One region of the Brucella oryzae genome, then DNA from elsewhere that is predicted to be linked to it. Evidence: predicted binding sites of a transcription regulator. Region 1 holds the regulator's gene; the other holds the start of a gene.

Region 1 (8,425 bases):
CCGCGCGGTCGAAACTCACATCGGATGCGTTCTCATAACGGGCAAGTGTCATTTCGTCATCTGCGAAAAATGGCGTTACCAATCCGGCTCCAGCCTTGTAGGCATGCTTGGCGATGAGACGAACCAGCGGCAGTGCGATGACCGGTGCGGTAATGACCAGATCCTGCCCCTCGCGCAATTGCAGACCAACGCGAACGGCGACTTCCGCAAGACGTTCGAGTTTCACCGGATCGATAACTGGGTTCAGCTGTTCATGAGCCATAGGTGGAAGACCTCTTTGCATATGGAATCACCGGCAGTTTATCAGACGGCATAATTTCACCACCTTTTTTCCTGTCTTTGCGTTATAGTAAATCCGCGGTCAGTTGCAGAAGAAAGCAGATAGTAATGGATAAGAAAGTACTTATCTTACTGGGCATTACCGGCCTTCTGGCAGGCTGCGTGACCATGACGCCCGAACAACGCCGAGCTGCCGACGAACAGACCTGCCGCAGCTATGGATTCAAGGCCAGGACCGACGCCTTTGCCAATTGCCTCATGCGGCTGGACCTTGATCGCAGAGCTGACCGGCGCGCCTGGCAGAGCCAGGCCGATTTCTACGACACACCGATGGTGATCTATCGACCAATCTACCGGCCCTGAAACCCAGCCGGAAAACCGGTGAGCAGCCATGAAATCAAAAACGCCGATCTGAATGAAGCAGACCGGCGTTTTGAATATCCAATTTATAGACAGGTTTCTTATAGCGGCGCTTCCGGTCGGTCCTGGGACAGAAGGAGCGCGCCGATGGCGTCAACCTGCTTTTGGCTTGCTGCGGCATAGCCGAGCGACGTCGCCTGCGGCGCAGTTGTATCGAACTGCGCCTGGTAAGAGGCCATTTGCACAGGCTGCTCCTGCTGAGTCGCGGCAATGCCGCGATGACGCGCCAGACGGTCGCCACGAGCCTGCGGACCAGTACCGACATTCTGTTCTACGTTTTGAGCCTTGACGGCTTCCGCGAGTGCCACCTGAACGGTTGGCTCCGTTCCCGGAACCGGGCCTATCTGCGGCAGTGTCACATCATAGGATGCGTCCTGCGGAACGGAAGGCGATTGCGGCGAATAGGCGAGAGCAAGATTGTATGGTTCCTGCGGGACTGGATTCTGTAGCGAGCCGTCGCGATTGCGCTTTTCGTAGAAGGAGTTACCCCCGGCAACGAGCACATAATGCATGTTGTTATAGGGGAATTTCAGGCCCGCCGTGTGGAAGAACATGGCGTTCTTGAGCTTTGGATGACGCTTGCCCTTTAGAACCGCGTCAGCAGCAGCCTGAACATCGGGCAACGCTTTGGAATTCATCTTGCGGGTGAGGACACCGGGCGCGAACTGGTTCTTCTGACCGACAACACCGCAAATAGTATCCGGATAACGACCGGAAGCGAGTCGATTCATCACAACTGTGCCAACAGCCAGAAGACCATCGGAGCTTGAACGGTTGGATTCGAAGAACATCGCACGTTCAAGACAATTCTTGTCCCGTGCGGTGTAAGTATAGGTTTTTACGCCATTGACGGACTTGACGTGGCTTGTCGCCGTCTTTTCCGTATTGGCTTTTCCCGAGGTTCCGGTCGTCGTACAACCGGTCACCACGAAAGGCGCAACCATCAGCCCGATAAGAGCGGGCAATTTCCACTTCGCGGCGCGCGTCAATGGCTCAGTCTCATGTTAGGACCCTTAACTGATCCAGTCATCCATTCAGGCGAACACATCTGGAACGATGTGCGCGAACGTCTAACTGCGGTGCAAGTCAAAGAGGACGAAGATCAAAAATCATACGCCCTACTGTCGCTCAATCGAATTCAAGGTTTTGGAATTTTTAGGCCAAAAAAAGGCGGAAGGTCAAATTCCTACGATGCTGGAGACAGCTAAATTGCCCGAAAGCAATTCCGAATCGAGAGTGCGAATTTCCCTACAAGCCCTTTAAATATATTAACAATTTCTTAACAAGAGCTGGAAATTCAGATAAGATGTTGATTTAATGAGATTCAAAGTCACGCAATACACGCCATATCCCTGCCTTAATTCAATTTTTCTTGTACGTTTTTTGCATACACATTCACGGTGTTTCAAATTTTCTGCAGAATTTCTGTTTCAAAGCAGGTTCCGTTGTTCTTCGTCAACTTTGACAACATGCCTGTAACATCGCGTGAGATTGGGCTTTCGACATCTATTTTGACCATTCCGATGCGAATCGGGAGACCCGATCCGCACTTCACGAGAGCTTGACCTTAAGCAAAAACGACCCGCCACGGAAACCGTAGCGGGTCGGACAAATTTAGTTTTAGAAGTCGCAGATAACAGCTCTGCTCAGCCGAAAGAATAGCCAGCGCCACGGACAGTGCGGATCGGATCGAGCGCCCGACCGACATTGATCGCCTTGCGCAACCGTCCGACATGGACGTCCACCGTACGATCATCCACATAGATGTCCGGCCCCCAAACTCCATCCAGAAGCTGACTGCGCGAAAAAACGCGACCGGGCGACATCATGAAATATTCGAGCAGGCGGAATTCCGTCGGTCCAAGGCGAACTTCCTTTTCCTTGCGGTAGACACGATGCTGCTGGCGGTCCAGAACAAGATCTCCCACTTTCAGCACGTGCGAAAGAATGCTCGGATTGGACCGGCGCAGCATGGCTTTAACGCGCGCCAGCAGTTCCGGCGTCGAAAATGGCTTCACGACATAATCGTCCGCACCGACACTGAGGCCGCGGACACGTTCGCTTTCCTCCCCGCGAGCCGTCAGCATGATGATGGGCAGCCGCTCCGTTTCTGGCCATTGGCGCAGACGACGGCAAAGCTCGATGCCCGATACGCCCGGCAGCATCCAATCCAGAATAAGCAGGTCCGGCACGTTCTCGCGCAAGGCGATTTCGGCCTCGTCGCCGCGCAGCATCGTATCGACCTGATAGCCCTCTGCCTCAAGATTGTAGCGAAGCAGCACGCTCAGCGCCTCTTCGTCTTCTACCACAGCGATTTTGGGTGCCTGTGACATCCAGTATTTTCCTATCCAAATTCGGCGGGCGGTGGATAAAATCCCCCCAATCGACCGCGTGCCGCCGCGCTATTCATACATTCTCATCCACCGAACCGAAGTCCGGTCGACAACAGTTCAGGGTTTACGCGCCTCATCCACGACAATACCGTGGCTCAGGTCTTCCTTGGGTCGTTCGGCCGGCATTTGCAGGCCTGTCACGATGTAATATACGGTCTCCGCGATGTTGGTCGCGTGATCGCCGATGCGCTCGATGTTCTTTGCGCAGAATAGAAGATGCGTGCAGGCAGAAATGTTGCGCGGATCTTCCATCATGTAAGTAAGCAGTTCACGGAACAGCGACGTGTACATCGCGTCGATCTCGTCATCGCGGTCGCGGACGACATTAATCTGCTGCACCGAGCGCGACGCATAGGCGTCGAGGACGTCCTTGAGCTGGGTCAGTGCCAGCTCGGCCAGCGTTTCGAGCCCGCGATAAAGCTTTACCGGCTGACGCGATTCCGAAACGGCGGCAACGCGCTTGGCAATGTTCTTGCCCAGATCGCCCACGCGCTCCAGATCGGCTGAGATACGGATCGAGCCGATAATTTCGCGCAAGTCCACCGCCATGGGCTGACGCTTGGCAATGATCATCACGGCTTTGTCGTCGATCTCGCGCTCACTGGCGTCGAGGATGAGATCGTCGGAGATGACACGCTGTGCAAGCGCATTGTCCGCATTGACGATAGCTGCGACCGACTGCTCGACCATACGTTCCGCATGTCCGCCCATTTCGGCGATCTTATGGGTGAGAAACTTCAATTCCTCATCGTAGGAGCGAACGGTATGCTGAGACGGCATAGTAGACCTCGTAATATAAATTGCGGGGAAGCCGCACTGTCTATCTGTTGAGCGCAGTTCCGGATCAGCCGAAGCGTCCGGTGATGTAATCCTGCGTGCGCTTTTCGGTCGGCGCGGTGAACATGGTTTCCGTGTCACCCACTTCGACCAGATTGCCGAGGTGGAACATGGCAGTGCGCTGCGAAACGCGCGCGGCCTGCTGCATGGAGTGGGTGACTATCACGATCGTATAGTTCTGGCGCAGTTCGTCGATCAGCTCTTCCACCTTTGCGGTTGCAATCGGGTCGAGCGCCGAGCACGGTTCATCCATGAGGATCACTTCCGGGCTGACCGCAATCGCACGTGCAATGCAAAGGCGCTGCTGCTGACCACCGGAAAGACCGGTGCCCGCATCGTGCAGACGGTCCTTCACCTCTTCGAACAGGCTGGCCTTCTGGAGGCTCGTCACAACGATTTCTTCCAGATCTGCCTTGGTACGGGCGAGACCATGAATGCGCGGGCCATAGGCGACATTTTCATAGATCGACTTCGGAAACGGATTCGGCTTCTGGAAAACCATGCCAACGCGGGCGCGCAGTTCGACGACATCGATCTTCGGATCGTAGATATCCTCATTGTCGAGCGTGATCTTGCCGCCGACCTTGCAGCCTTCGATCGTATCGTTCATGCGGTTGAGCGAACGCAGGAAAGTGGACTTGCCGCAACCGGAAGGGCCGATCAGCGCCGTGACCATCTTTTCCTGGATATCCAGATCGACGTCGAACAGCGCCTGCTTCTCGCCATAAAATACGCAAACCTTATCGCCGCGCATCTTTATGGAATTGGCGTTGGCGTTCATTTTTTCTCCTACGGCTTTCTCGAGAGATCGTTCAGTCATCAGATTCATAGCTTTCGACTCCCGTTTTACCAGCGGCGCTCGAAGCGGCGGCGCAGAATGATTGCTGCAATATTCATCACGGCAAGGAACAGAAGCAGGACAATGATAGCGCCTGACGTGCGTTCCACAAAGGCGCGTTCTGCTTCATTGGCCCACATATAGATCTGGACAGGCAATGCGGTCGCAGGGTCCATCGGGGTGGACGGAACGTCCGCCACGAAGGCCACCATACCGATCAGGAGAAGCGGCGCAGTTTCCCCAAGCGCGTGGGCGAGACCGATGATCGTGCCCGTCAGAATGCCGGGTGCGGCAAGCGGCAGAACATGGTGGAACACCATCTGCGTTTTCGATGCACCGAGACCGAGAGCTGCCGCGCGGATGGAAGGCGGCACGGCGCGAAGGGCGGCGCGCGTCGCGATGATGATCGTGGGAAGCGTCATCAGTGTCAGCACCAGGCCACCGACCAGCGACGCAGAGCGCGGCAGGCCGAAGAAGTTGATGAAAACCGCAAGTCCGAGCAGACCGAACACGATGGATGGCACGGCCGCCAGATTATTGATGTTCACCTCAATCATGTCGGTAAACCGGTTCTTCTTGGCGAACTCTTCCAGATAGATCGAAGCGGCAACACCGATCGGCAGCGACAGTCCGAGAACGATCAGCATCATGTAGAGCGAACCGACCAGCGCAACGCCGAGACCAGAGGTTTCCGGGCGGCTGGAGGCGCCGGAGGTGAAGAGGCCGGTATTGAAGGCCTCCTTCATCACGCCCTCTTCCGACAGCGTCTTCATCCAGCCCACCTGACGGTCCGAAACCTTGCGGTTTGTCTCTGGTACGGAAAGGTCGATCTGCCCCTTGAAAGCGGAATCGATGTCGGCCCCCGCCAGAACCGGAACGGTCTGCGTCGTGCCGATGAGCGATGGATTGTCCATCACAAGCTTACGCAACTGAATACGCACGCCGTCCGAATAGAAGCGGCCAAGATCGCGCATCGCCGGACGGTCTGTCGCGGCAACACCCAGCTTTTCGGCCAGCGCATTGCGCACCAGCAGCGGATAGTTGGCGGTGATCAGCACATTGGGGTCAATCGCGCGCTTGTTTCCCGGATCGATCACGCTCTCTTCAAGCTTGACCGGCAGATAAAGCGTCGTCTGCCAAAAGGCTGTATAGCCCTTGGAAAAGACCGAGAACAGGAGTGCACACAGGAAGAACACGCCGATGGCAATCGCAGCAATACCGTAATAGCGGAAGCGGCGTTCGGCAGCGTAGCGGCGTTTCAGTCCGATATCGCGACGTGTCGGCTGTGCCGTGGCGCCACTGGCGTTGAAGGTCGTATCGGTCATTATTCGTACTGCTCCCGGTACTTGCGCACGATATGCAGCGCAAAGATGTTCATGATCAGCGTCAGGACGAAAAGCGTGATGCCGAGTGCAAAGGCCACCAGCGTTTGCGGCGAGTTGAACTCAAGGTCGCCGGTGAGCTGGTTGACGATCTTCACCGTGATAGTGGTCATCGCCTCGAATGGATTGATATTGATGCGTGCCGCAACACCTGCGGCCAGAACCACGATCATGGTTTCGCCGATAGCACGGGATGCGGTCATCAAAAGCGCGCCGACGATGCCCGGCAGAGCAGCCGGAAGGACCACGCGCTTGATGGTTTCGGAGCGGGTTGCGCCAAGGCCGAGCGAACCGTCGCGCAAGGTCCGTGGTACGGCAGTGATGATGTCGTCCGAAAGCGAGGATACGAAGGGGATAAGCATCACGCCCATGACAAGACCGGCAGTCAGAACGCTCTGCGCCATGATGAAACCCTGACCGCCTGCAATGGCAATCGAAAGATCGCGCAGGAAAGGTCCGACAGTCACAAGGGCGAAGAAACCGTAGACGATGCTGGGAATACCGGCCAGAAGCTCAAGGACCGGCTTTACGACTGTGCGCACTCGGGGCGAAGCATATTCAGCCATATAGATGGCCGAGAACAGCCCCACCGGAACGGCGAACAGCATGGCCACGAGCGCAATATAGAGCGTACCGGCCAGAAGCGGGATGAGACCGAACTGGCCTGTCTCGCCGCCCGAACCGGCAGCGGCAAAGCGCGGATCCCACACGGTGCCGAAGAAGAAGTCCCACGGCGAAACAGATTGAAAGAAGCTGATGGTCTGGAACAGCATCGAGCAAATGATGCCGACAGTCGTCAGAATGGCGATGCCGGATGCGGCGATCAGCCCCCAGAGAACGATACGCTCGACATTGTTGCGCGCGCGCATACGGCGGCTGATCGTGGAAAGGCCGAAGATCAGCCCTGCGATTGCGATCACCAGGGAAACGGCGGAACCGATGGTGTGTGTCAGCGCTGTTGCCTTTTTCAGGTAGAGCGCGATCGGTACCATATAGTCCTGGCCTTCGGTGGCGAGCGCTACGCCCTTCGATGCCAGAACGGCGCGAGCATCCTGATAGTTCGCCGGGAAGCTCTCCAGTTCCGCAGGCGTCAGCCGGTCAAGCCCATTGGCCAGACCACGCACCATGCCAAGCTGCAGGCTGCGATTGGTGAAAGAACCGTCTTCAATGGCGTCCGGCAAGCGGGCGGTCGCACTGTGATCGAGATAAACCGACGTTCCAACGGCCCAAACAGCGAGGAACAGAACTGCAGGCAACGCAGAAACGAGGAAAACCCACCAGCCATGATAATGCGGGCGGGAATGCATTTTCTCGGTCGGCGAGGCTTTTGCGGAAGCCGTCTGCGCCCTGTCCAGTGCAACGGCACGCTGACGGCCTATGAAGAATCCGATCAGTCCGATTGCAACGATACTGACGAGAACCAGAAAGAAGGACATTCGATTTCCCCGGTTGCCCTGATAAATGTGGACGGTTTTGAGGTGCAGCTTCCACCCATCCCGCTCCACGCGGATGCGCCTGTCTTAGGCTGTAGCAAGGAGAAGAACGCGGAGATTTGTCTTCCCCGCGTTCTACAGATAAAAACTTACTTCGCAGCCATCGTCTTGCCTTCGGAGAAGGCGGCGCGCTGTGCTTCACGTTCGGCATCTGGAGCCGGAACCAGACCATATTCGGCGAGCGGGCCGTCAGGACCGATCATCTGGTCGTTCAGGAAGAACTCAACATATTCCTTCAGACCCGGGATAACGCCGAGGTGGGCCTTCTTCACATAGAAGAACAGCGGACGGGACACCGGATATTCGCCCGAAGCGACGGTAGCAGCCGAAGGGGTGATGTCGTTGACGGTCGCAACCTTCAGCTTGTCAGCGTTGTTTTCGTAGAAATAAAGGCCGAAAACGCCAACGCCGGTCTTGTTGGAGTCGATGCGGGCCAGCGTTTCGGCATAGTCGCCGTCGATGTCAACTGCCTTGCCGTCCTTGCGCACTGCGATACAGGCCGAAGCGGCAGCCTTGTCGTCAAGACCTGTCTTCTTGATTTCATCCAAAGCGCCGGAGTGCTTGCAGCCATCGGCAAGAACCTTTTCTTCGAAAACTTCACGGGTACCGTGCTTTTCACCCGGAATGTAGGCCGCAATGTCCCAATCTGGAAGGTTCGGATTGACCTGATTCCACTTGGTGTTCGGATTGTCGACCAGCTTGCCGTCGACGACCAGCTTGGCTGCGAGAGCCTTGTAGACGTCTTCAGGCTTCAGCTTCCAATCCGGACCCTTGGCATCGGTT
Region 2 (8,425 bases), on a different contig from region 1:
GCTGTCGATGCAAGCAAGGCGGCTGCGATAACTGAAGCAAAAAACTTCATTGGTAACTCACAATTAAACAGGGAGCCGATGGCTCCCTTTCGGGGATTGTTTTAGCTATTGCCTCAACAAGCCTCGGAAATGAAGCAAAACTTGGTGTGAACTGCCAAACCGCGCTGTGTTACCGAACTTTGTTGCTTTCCAGCCACTTTTTCCACGATTTGGCATCGCCGGCGAAGACGTTGATGTCCGCGTCACCCTTGATGCCGGGAATGGCGCCCGTGCCGGTATATTGCCAGAATGTCCAAGGATGCGGGCCGTATTTTTCGTCCGGATGACCGGCAACGGAGCGCAGCCAGAACGGATAGTCAGCCATCTGCCGCAGATCATTGTCATCGAAGAAATCGACCGTCGTGTAAACGATCGGACGCTTGCCGTAATGCTTTTCCAGCGCCTGCAGGAAGATGCGCATTTCCTTGCGCACAACGGCAGCATTGGGGCGCAGCTTGCAGGTCGGCGATTGCGGGTTCCATTCCATGTCGAGAACGGGCGGAAGCGCGCCCGGATCACGCGGCACGTTCTGGATATACCAGCGTGCCTGTTCGATGGCTGGACGGCAGAAATAATAGAAATGGTAGGCGCTCCGGGCGATGCCTGCCTGACGGGCGCCGTTCCAATGTTCCTTAAAGCGGTCATCGACGCGGTCGCCGCCTTCGGTCGCCTTGATGAAGGCGAAGGAAATGCCGCTGGCGCGCACGGCGCTCCAGTCCACATTGGTCTGATATTTGGAAACGTCTGTGCCATGGATCGGATAGTGCCACGGCGTTTTGCCGGTCCAGTCGTGCGGGTCGCGATCACCGAAACGCGGTGCCTTCACAGGGCCGGAGGGCGGTGCGATCCGCGCCACCGAGCTGCCTGATTTCCTTACGTCGGAAAAGTCGTAGTCCACCGTCGTGCAGGCGGAAAGAATGAAAGCGCCGAGGGCGAGAATGCTGCAGCTGGCCAGACGGTTCATATAGTGGTTCCGTATCGCGAATCAGTTCTCTAACGGTTACGCGATCCGAAGCCGGACGTCACCAGTCCGGCGGGCAAGTTTGGTGCTAATCTTTGGGAGCGGGCGACGTTGTCGAACGAATGATCGCTATCCAGGCAAAGCCGCGATAAAGAATATGCTTCTTAGCAATTGCACTATGTTCGTGCGCGAGCTGATCGCAAACCGTGAACAAGTCGCTGCGGGGCGTGACATGGAACCATTCTAGCCACTTGAAGAGTGCCTTTCCGAACCAGCGCGGCAGCCGGGCCTGATCGCCAAAATCGACGATATGCAATTCCCCACCCGGATTGAGATGCGGGATACTTTCACGAATGACCGACTGCCATTGCGGGATCATCGATACGGCATAGGAAATGAAAATCCGGTCGAAGCCGGTTTGCCCGAACAAGCGCTCAGGCTCGAACTGGGCTGCATCGGCACGATCAAGCCGGACGCGATCTTCAATGCCTGCACGCTCCGCCGCCCGGCGTGCCGTATCCAGCATTTCTGCCGAAATATCGATGCCGAAGAGTTTCGCGTCGGGATAGTTTTCCGCAGCTTTCACCAGATTGCGACCGGTGCCGCAGCCGATCTCCAGAACCGTACCCGCCTTGGGTACGGACAGTCCCGCTATCATGGGGTCGCGGCCCAGAAGGTAATATTTGCGGGTCGCATCATAGAAATGGCGCTGACGGCGATAGACGCGGTCCATAAGGTTGGCATGATCGACACCCTGAACGCTCCACGGGCTGCGCAACATGTCAGGCATCCTTCAGCGTATAAAGATGGAACCCGCCATAGATCGACGAGCGGTCGCGGTCGTGCAGGCTACGGGATTCATCTGCTTGATATTCCCAGCGATCCAGAATTTGCGGTGCAACCCGTCCCGGAAGCAGGCTGGGTTCCGCAGCAGTGCGGAAGATGACACGGGCATTCGGTGCTGCCGTTCGAGTGATTTCACTCCAAAGGGCATTGAGCTGCACGTCATTCATCCAGTCCTGCGCGTCGAGCAGAATGTAGCGATCGACGGAAGCGACAGGTTTGGCCGCGAGAAAGTCGGTGTAGCTCGCATTCTGTACCGTCATGCGATCCGCACGTGTCCGTACCATTTCGAAATTGCTACGTGACAGGTAAGGTGGGAGAGGCCCAGTCTCCTCATTGCCGCTATAGCCGCGCCCGAATGCCTGCCAGGCAAAGTAATTGTCGGTAAGAGGGAAGCCGCAGGCCAGTTTCTCAAGACGGCTGCGCAGAACAAGCGCCATGTCGCCATTTCCGGCAGTGGCTAGGGCATCATATTGCTGTGGCGGTATGCCCAGCCCAAAAAGGGATGATTTGCGGGCCGTGGCCCAGCGCACCATGCGTTTTTCGAAGAGCGGTGCGAGCGCCGTGTCGAAGAAACTGCGCTGTTCTTCCATCGTGCGTGCCTTCAAGATGTCGCGCGGATCGATCCCGTAGAGCCGCGCCACGCGATGGCCCATGCCGATGAAGACACCAAGCAAGCCATGGCGATAGAGGTCGCGCCAGAAAATGGAAATACGCTGGCGGCCATTCCACTTGCGCTTTTCCCAATAAGACCGGCTTTCACCGTCCAGATGCGGGCGGATGAAGCGCTTGTAGGCGGCAAGATTGGTCTTGTCGTCAGCCTTTCCATAAAATCGGTAGAACGCATCGTAGTCCGGCAGGTTCTTGACGGCGGCAAGTTTCAGCCGGTTGAACGCCACGTGTGCCTGATTGAGGTCGACGGCCTCCACACGTGCCGGATCGGCGGTCAGGTAGGACATGGCATTGCATCCGCCCGAAGCGATGGTGACGATGCGATGGCCCGGCTTGATAGCCAGAGCCGCCATGTCCACTTCGGGGTCTTCCCATATTTGCGGATAGACCAGCCCTTTGAACAGCCAGGCGAACAACCTTTCGGAACAGCCTGCCCGCGTGAGGGCGCTATTCTGTGTCACCGCACGCTTGAGAATTTTGTCGTCGGCTGTTGGATCTGTCATCAAATGTTCCCCTAAAGCACGAATCCAGACTTCGATTTTGCAAAGTTAAACATCGTCCAGTGACAGGGGCGTGACGAATTAATTGCGGGTTTTTAAACCCGATGAACGCGGTTATATGCCTGTAATACTGTCGCTTTATTACGCTCGGTAAGACTATTTGAGAGAACTTTTTCGCGCTGTTGCCGTTTTCTTGTGTGACGGTCCCAGTCGACAGGATTTCTGTGTCGATGAACGACCGTAAAGGTGATTGGCCGGGCAAACCGGTCACGCACGGAGAAACAGAGAGAGGCCTTTGGCAATATCGCCATTTGATGCCTGAAACCAGGTCAACGAGCCTGATCTAGGAAGGAGAGCCAACGTGAAGAAGTTTCTGATTGCTTCTGTCGCCGCCGTATCACTTCTCGGCCTTGCAGCTTGCAACGACAAGAAGGACGACACGAGCAACGCACCGGCACCATCCGCGCCGGCAGCGCCTTCGAACAATGACACGACGACGCCAGCCCCGACCACTCCGGCACCATCGACGCCGGGTACGGGTACCGCACCTTCCAACTAATATTGTGAAGGCGTGACGCATGATGCGTCTGCATTCGGGTGGCGATTCGATTTCCGGATCGCCATTCGCGCCAATAGGCTTCAGGCCAATGAGCTTTGAGATTGAGATGAACGTTAAAGCAATCACGGCGGGAAAAGACGGGCATTCTGCGTTTTCCGTGTTTCAACGCAGGCTGGGTTCGGTTATGGCTTTTGTCATGAACCGTAATTTCCTGTTTTTCATCTCTGCGATTGTTCTTGTTGCGCTTGCCGCCTGCGGCAAGGGAAGTGACGAGACCGCTGCCACAACAAATGGCGGCGAACAGGGCGCGGCCGCCATATCGCAGCCTGCCAGGCCGACAGAAAGTGGAACCACTGAAAAAGGTCCCGATCTGGTCAAATCACTTCGCGATAGTTCCGGCGTGGTAAGCCCGGAAGAGAAAGCGGCAGCCATTGAACGCGCGCGCGCAAATGCGGTCGCTGCGGCAAAATCTGTGGGTCAGACGGATCAGCAGGCGCAGGCGGCAGGAGAAGCAGCGGTCGCAACAGCACAGCGCTCCTTCGACGAACGTGAGCCGCAGCAATAGGCTTTCGTTGCAGAACTGGGCAACAATTCAGGTCAGCGCCTTTCCATTCTTTCTAAATGATTGTTTTTTCGACTTTCGCCCGTGCGGGCGGTTTTCAGTTCATTCGGAATTCTATAGAAAAGACCCATGTCGATTTGGGTTCGCATTGGTGAGTTTGTCACTTACGTGGCGTCGAATGCCATTACTGGCGTTATCGAAGCCGTGCGCACCGTTTTCGAAGGTGATGCCGATACACGCCGCCGGGTGGCATTTTCCATTGCGATGATCGCGCTTTCAGCCAAGATGGCCAAGGCTGACGGGGTTGTCACTCAGGATGAAATCCGCGCCTTTCAGGACATATTTGCCGTGCCGAAGGAAGAGACAGCGCATGTCGCGCGGCTCTACGATCTCGCCAAGCAGGACGTCGCAGGCTACGAATCCTATGCGCGCCAGCTTGCCGGATTGTGCAGCGAAGGGCAGACCGATTGTCATTTGCTTGAGGATATTCTGGATGGCCTTTTCCATATTGCCACTGCCGATGGCTATGTGCACGAAAAGGAAATGGCCTTTCTTGCAGGCGTAGCCGATATTTTCGGCTATGACGAAGTTGCTTTCGATCGGATCGCGATCCGGCATGTCCAGCGCGGCGCTGACGATCCTTATGCCATTCTGGGGCTGGAGCGGGGCGTTTCCTTCGAGATGGCCCGCAAGCGCTATCGTGCGCTGGTCAAGGAGCACCATCCTGACCGGCTGGTGGCGGAGGGCCTGCCGCTGGAATTCATAACCATTGCCAACAGGCGTCTGGCGGCGATAAACGCTGCCTGGGCGAGCATTGAGAAGAATCTGGAGGCTGCATGAGCAGCGTGAGCGAAATCGAGAGCAAGTTGTTGCGGGAGCTGGCGCTCGATCAGCCCGATTTTGCCGGAGCAACGCTCGATCCGTCACCCAATTTTGGTCCGCGTCGCGATGGCAAGGTGCCTGCCTTTCTCATCCTCCATTATACCGGCTTGCCGACCGCCGAAGAGGCGGTGCAGGTTCTGAAGTCACCGGATATGGAAGTTTCCGCGCATTACCTTGTCCATGAAGACGGACGGATTGTGCAGATGGTTTCGGAAAAGGCGCGCGCCTGGCATGCGGGCAAGAGCTATTGGAAGGGCGAAACGGACATCAACTCCGCTTCCATCGGTATCGAGATCGTCAATCCGGGCAATCTGGAAGACTATCCGCCTTTCAGGGATGCGCAGATCAATGCGGTCGTCCGCCTTTGTCGCGATATATGCGAGCGTTATTCCATCAAGCCGGAAAATGTGCTGGCCCATTCGGATATCGCACCATCGCGCAAGACCGACCCTGGCCAGAACTTTCCCTGGAAGCGGCTCCATGATGCGGGCGTCGGGCATTATATCGAGCCGGCCCCGATCCAGGGTGGGCGGTTTCTGGCACGCGGCGAAAACGGCCAGCCGGTTGAAGCCCTACAATCCATGCTGGCGCTTTACGGCTACGAAATTGCTATTACGGGCATCTTCGATGAAGGTACTGAAACCGTGATTAAGGCCTTCCAGCGTCATTTTCGGACACAAAATGTGGACGGCGTGGCCGATGTGTCTACTATAGATACACTCTACCGGCTGATTTTTTCCCTGCAGAATGTTACCGCCTGACCAGGCGTGTGCAGGCAATTCTTCCATTTAACGTTGATTCGCATTTCTGCAATGATTTCAAAAAAATAGATCGGTCCAACACCGGCTTTCCGGTGATTTTTATGAGCGGCGGCTCGCCTTTGCATGAATCACGAATGTTACAACCTGTAAGACTATTTTACTTTTGCAACCAATCTTCGGCTGCATTTGCCCGGCACTTCAACGCTCAATCCCAGCGGACACGGGCCTAAAAATCCATATCGGGCGGGATCAAGAATAGGATCGTCTCCCCCAAGACGGGCGGTCTGACAAAAGAAACGTTCCAAGACGGTAGGTTATGAAAATTAAATTTGTTGTTGTTTGCGCCCTCGTCGGCGCGATGAGTTCGTTTGGCCTGAATCCAGCACTGAGTGCCCCTTCAACTGAACCGACCAACCTCGCAGCTCTCCTCAAGGCACGCCAGCAGAACAAGATTTCCGAGGCGGAAAAGCCAACCACAACACCGAAGAAGGCTTCGGTCGTCAGCCGCCGTGCGGCCCCGGCTACCAAGGGTTCCACTGGCAAGCGTGCGCTGTCGAAAGGCTCGACGGCCCGTAATGCCAAGGGTGGTAGCAGCTATTCCAGCATCATCAATCGTTACGCATCGACCTACGGCGTGCCTTCTGCGCTGGCCCATGCAGTTGTGCGTCATGAAAGCAATTTCCAGCCGAATGTGCGTGGCAAGGCCGGTGAAATCGGCCTCATGCAGATCAAGCTCTCGACCGCACGTGGTCTCGGCTACACGGGTTCCGCCAAAGGCCTCTACGAGCCTTCCACGAACATCCAGTTCGGCATGAAGTATCTGGCCCAGGCGCAGAAGCTCGGCGGTGGAAGCACCTGCGGCACGATCCTGAAGTACAATGCCGGTCATGGTGCAACGCGCATGAACCCGACTTCTGCGAAGTATTGCAGCTCGGTTAAGGCCTATATGCGCGCGCTCTGACGCGAATGCAGATTTACGTCGGCGGTCGCGTAGAGTACAGGCCGCCTGATGTGAACGGAAAGCCGACAGTGGAGACGCTGTCGGCTTTTCTGTTGCGGCTGAGTTCAGATTTTTTCCGGAATCCGGTTTCGCTGTTCCATTATCGTTGCTATATGCGCGCTGTCAGTCGGTCGGGCAGCCGCGCCTGTCATATGCCGAAAGGCGGCAGGTGAGGAAAGTCCGGGCTCCATGGAAACACGATGCCGGGTAACGCCCGGCGGGGGTGACCCCAGGGAAAGTGCCACAGAAAGCAGACCGCCCCGTCTTCCCTACCGTTTGCATGATGAAACGGTAGGGATGACGGGGTAAGGGTGAAAGGGTGGAGTAAGAGCCCACCGCGTCTGCAGCAATGCAGACGGCACGGTAAACCCCATCGGGAGCAAGACCGAATAGGGACGGCGCATCGGTCCGCAAGGACTGGTAATCAGTTTCCGGATCAGCCGTCCGGGTGGGTTGCACGAGGCGGGTGGCGACATCCGTCCCAGATGAATGGCTGCCACGTCGGGCGCAAGCCCGGCCATACAGAACCCGGCTTACAGACCGGCTGACAATTTTCTTTGGAGCGGTTCCTTTTTTAAAAGAAACGCTGGAACCGCTCTAACTATTTGTTTTGTCATATTGTCCTGCGCAAAACCGTTTCGGCATTCGAACGCAAGAAACGGATAGTTGCATTGCAGCAGGGATATTAATTGGGACCTCCACGAAATCATGGAGGCTCAATATGTCCAGCTTGAAAGACAAGGTCGCAGTCATCACCGGCGCATCGTCCGGAATAGGACGCGCCGCTGCATTGCTTTTTGCCAGAGAGGGCGCAGCCATTGTGCTGAATGCTCGCGGGCGCGCCGGTCTCGAACGCGTTGCGGAGGAGATCGCTGCGTTTGGCGGAAAAGCGCATTGTGTTGCCGGAGATGTGTCGGAAGCTGAAACGCATGAGGCACTTGCTGCGGCAGCGAAGGATGAATTCGGCGGGCTTGATATAGCCGTCAACAATGCTGGCACGGTAGGCCCTATAGCGCCGCTTGCCGAAATCTCGCCCGATGATTGGGCGGGGGTGCTGGCAGGTAATCTGACCTCGGCATTTCTGGGAGCAAGGTCGCAAATCCCCTTGATGCTTGAACGGGGTGGCGGCTCGATTGTCTTCACCTCGACATTTGTCGGCACGAGTGTGGGCATTCCCGGCATGTCGGTTTATGGAACCTCGAAGGCGGCGCTCATGGGGATGGTCAAGGGCATAACCGCCGATTACGGCGCCCTTGGTATCCGGGCAAATGCGCTCTTGCCGGGTGGTGTCGATACGCCGATGGGCGGAGATGAGAAGCAGAAGGAATGGGCTGCAGGCCTGCATGCGATGAAGCGGATCGCTCAGCCTGAAGAAATCGCACAGGCCGCGCTGTTTCTGGCAGGCCCAATGTCGAGTTTTGTCACGGGTTCGGCGCTTTATGCCGATGGCGGCAATGCCGCAGTGAAGTAAAATGAAGCGCGGTTCCGAGATACGGAACCGCCCGTTCGAAAAGCCTTGGGAGGGGCTTAAATTGGTACACCTGTTAGAAAATCATAGATGAGTTTCATGTTCAGGACGACGATGATCGCAGCAGTAATAGCGGCAAGGATCGTCACCCAGCGCGGCGCGACCAGCGATCCCATTT

The links. The regulator PhoB, encoded in region 1, activates phosphate uptake and scavenging genes when phosphate is short. The targets are predictions, from matches to a motif close to TGTCATNNANCTGTCAT.
Positions count from the first base shown of each region.
Region 2: the regulator PhoB is predicted to act here: its motif matches at 3,078-3,094, upstream of JNC70_RS07850 (BtaA family protein).

Region 1 covers NZ_JBHEEO010000004.1:23,810-32,234, forward strand. The annotation lists gene JNC70_RS04975 (aminopeptidase) at 1-262, opposite strand, end outside; gene JNC70_RS04980 (hypothetical protein) at 388-642, shown strand; gene JNC70_RS04985 (cell wall hydrolase) at 741-1,688, opposite strand; gene phoB (phosphate regulon transcriptional regulator PhoB) at 2,346-3,032, opposite strand; gene phoU (phosphate signaling complex protein PhoU) at 3,150-3,872, opposite strand; gene pstB (phosphate ABC transporter ATP-binding protein PstB) at 3,937-4,710, opposite strand; gene pstA (phosphate ABC transporter permease PstA) at 4,776-6,092, opposite strand; gene pstC (phosphate ABC transporter permease subunit PstC) at 6,092-7,585, opposite strand; gene JNC70_RS05015 (PstS family phosphate ABC transporter substrate-binding protein) at 7,732-8,425, opposite strand, start outside.
Region 2 covers NZ_JBHEEO010000006.1:40,488-48,912, forward strand. The annotation lists gene JNC70_RS07835 (lytic murein transglycosylase) at 1-50, opposite strand, end outside; gene JNC70_RS07840 (glycoside hydrolase family 25 protein) at 170-1,003, opposite strand; gene JNC70_RS07845 (class I SAM-dependent methyltransferase) at 1,089-1,781, opposite strand; gene JNC70_RS07850 (BtaA family protein) at 1,783-3,018, opposite strand; gene JNC70_RS07855 (hypothetical protein) at 3,377-3,574, shown strand; gene JNC70_RS07860 (hypothetical protein) at 3,681-4,139, shown strand; gene JNC70_RS07865 (J domain-containing protein) at 4,266-4,976, shown strand; gene JNC70_RS07870 (N-acetylmuramoyl-L-alanine amidase) at 4,973-5,779, shown strand; gene JNC70_RS07875 (lytic transglycosylase domain-containing protein) at 6,096-6,740, shown strand; RNA gene rnpB (RNase P RNA component class A) at 6,903-7,331, shown strand; gene JNC70_RS07885 (SDR family oxidoreductase) at 7,501-8,250, shown strand; gene JNC70_RS07890 (Nramp family divalent metal transporter) at 8,307-8,425, opposite strand, start outside.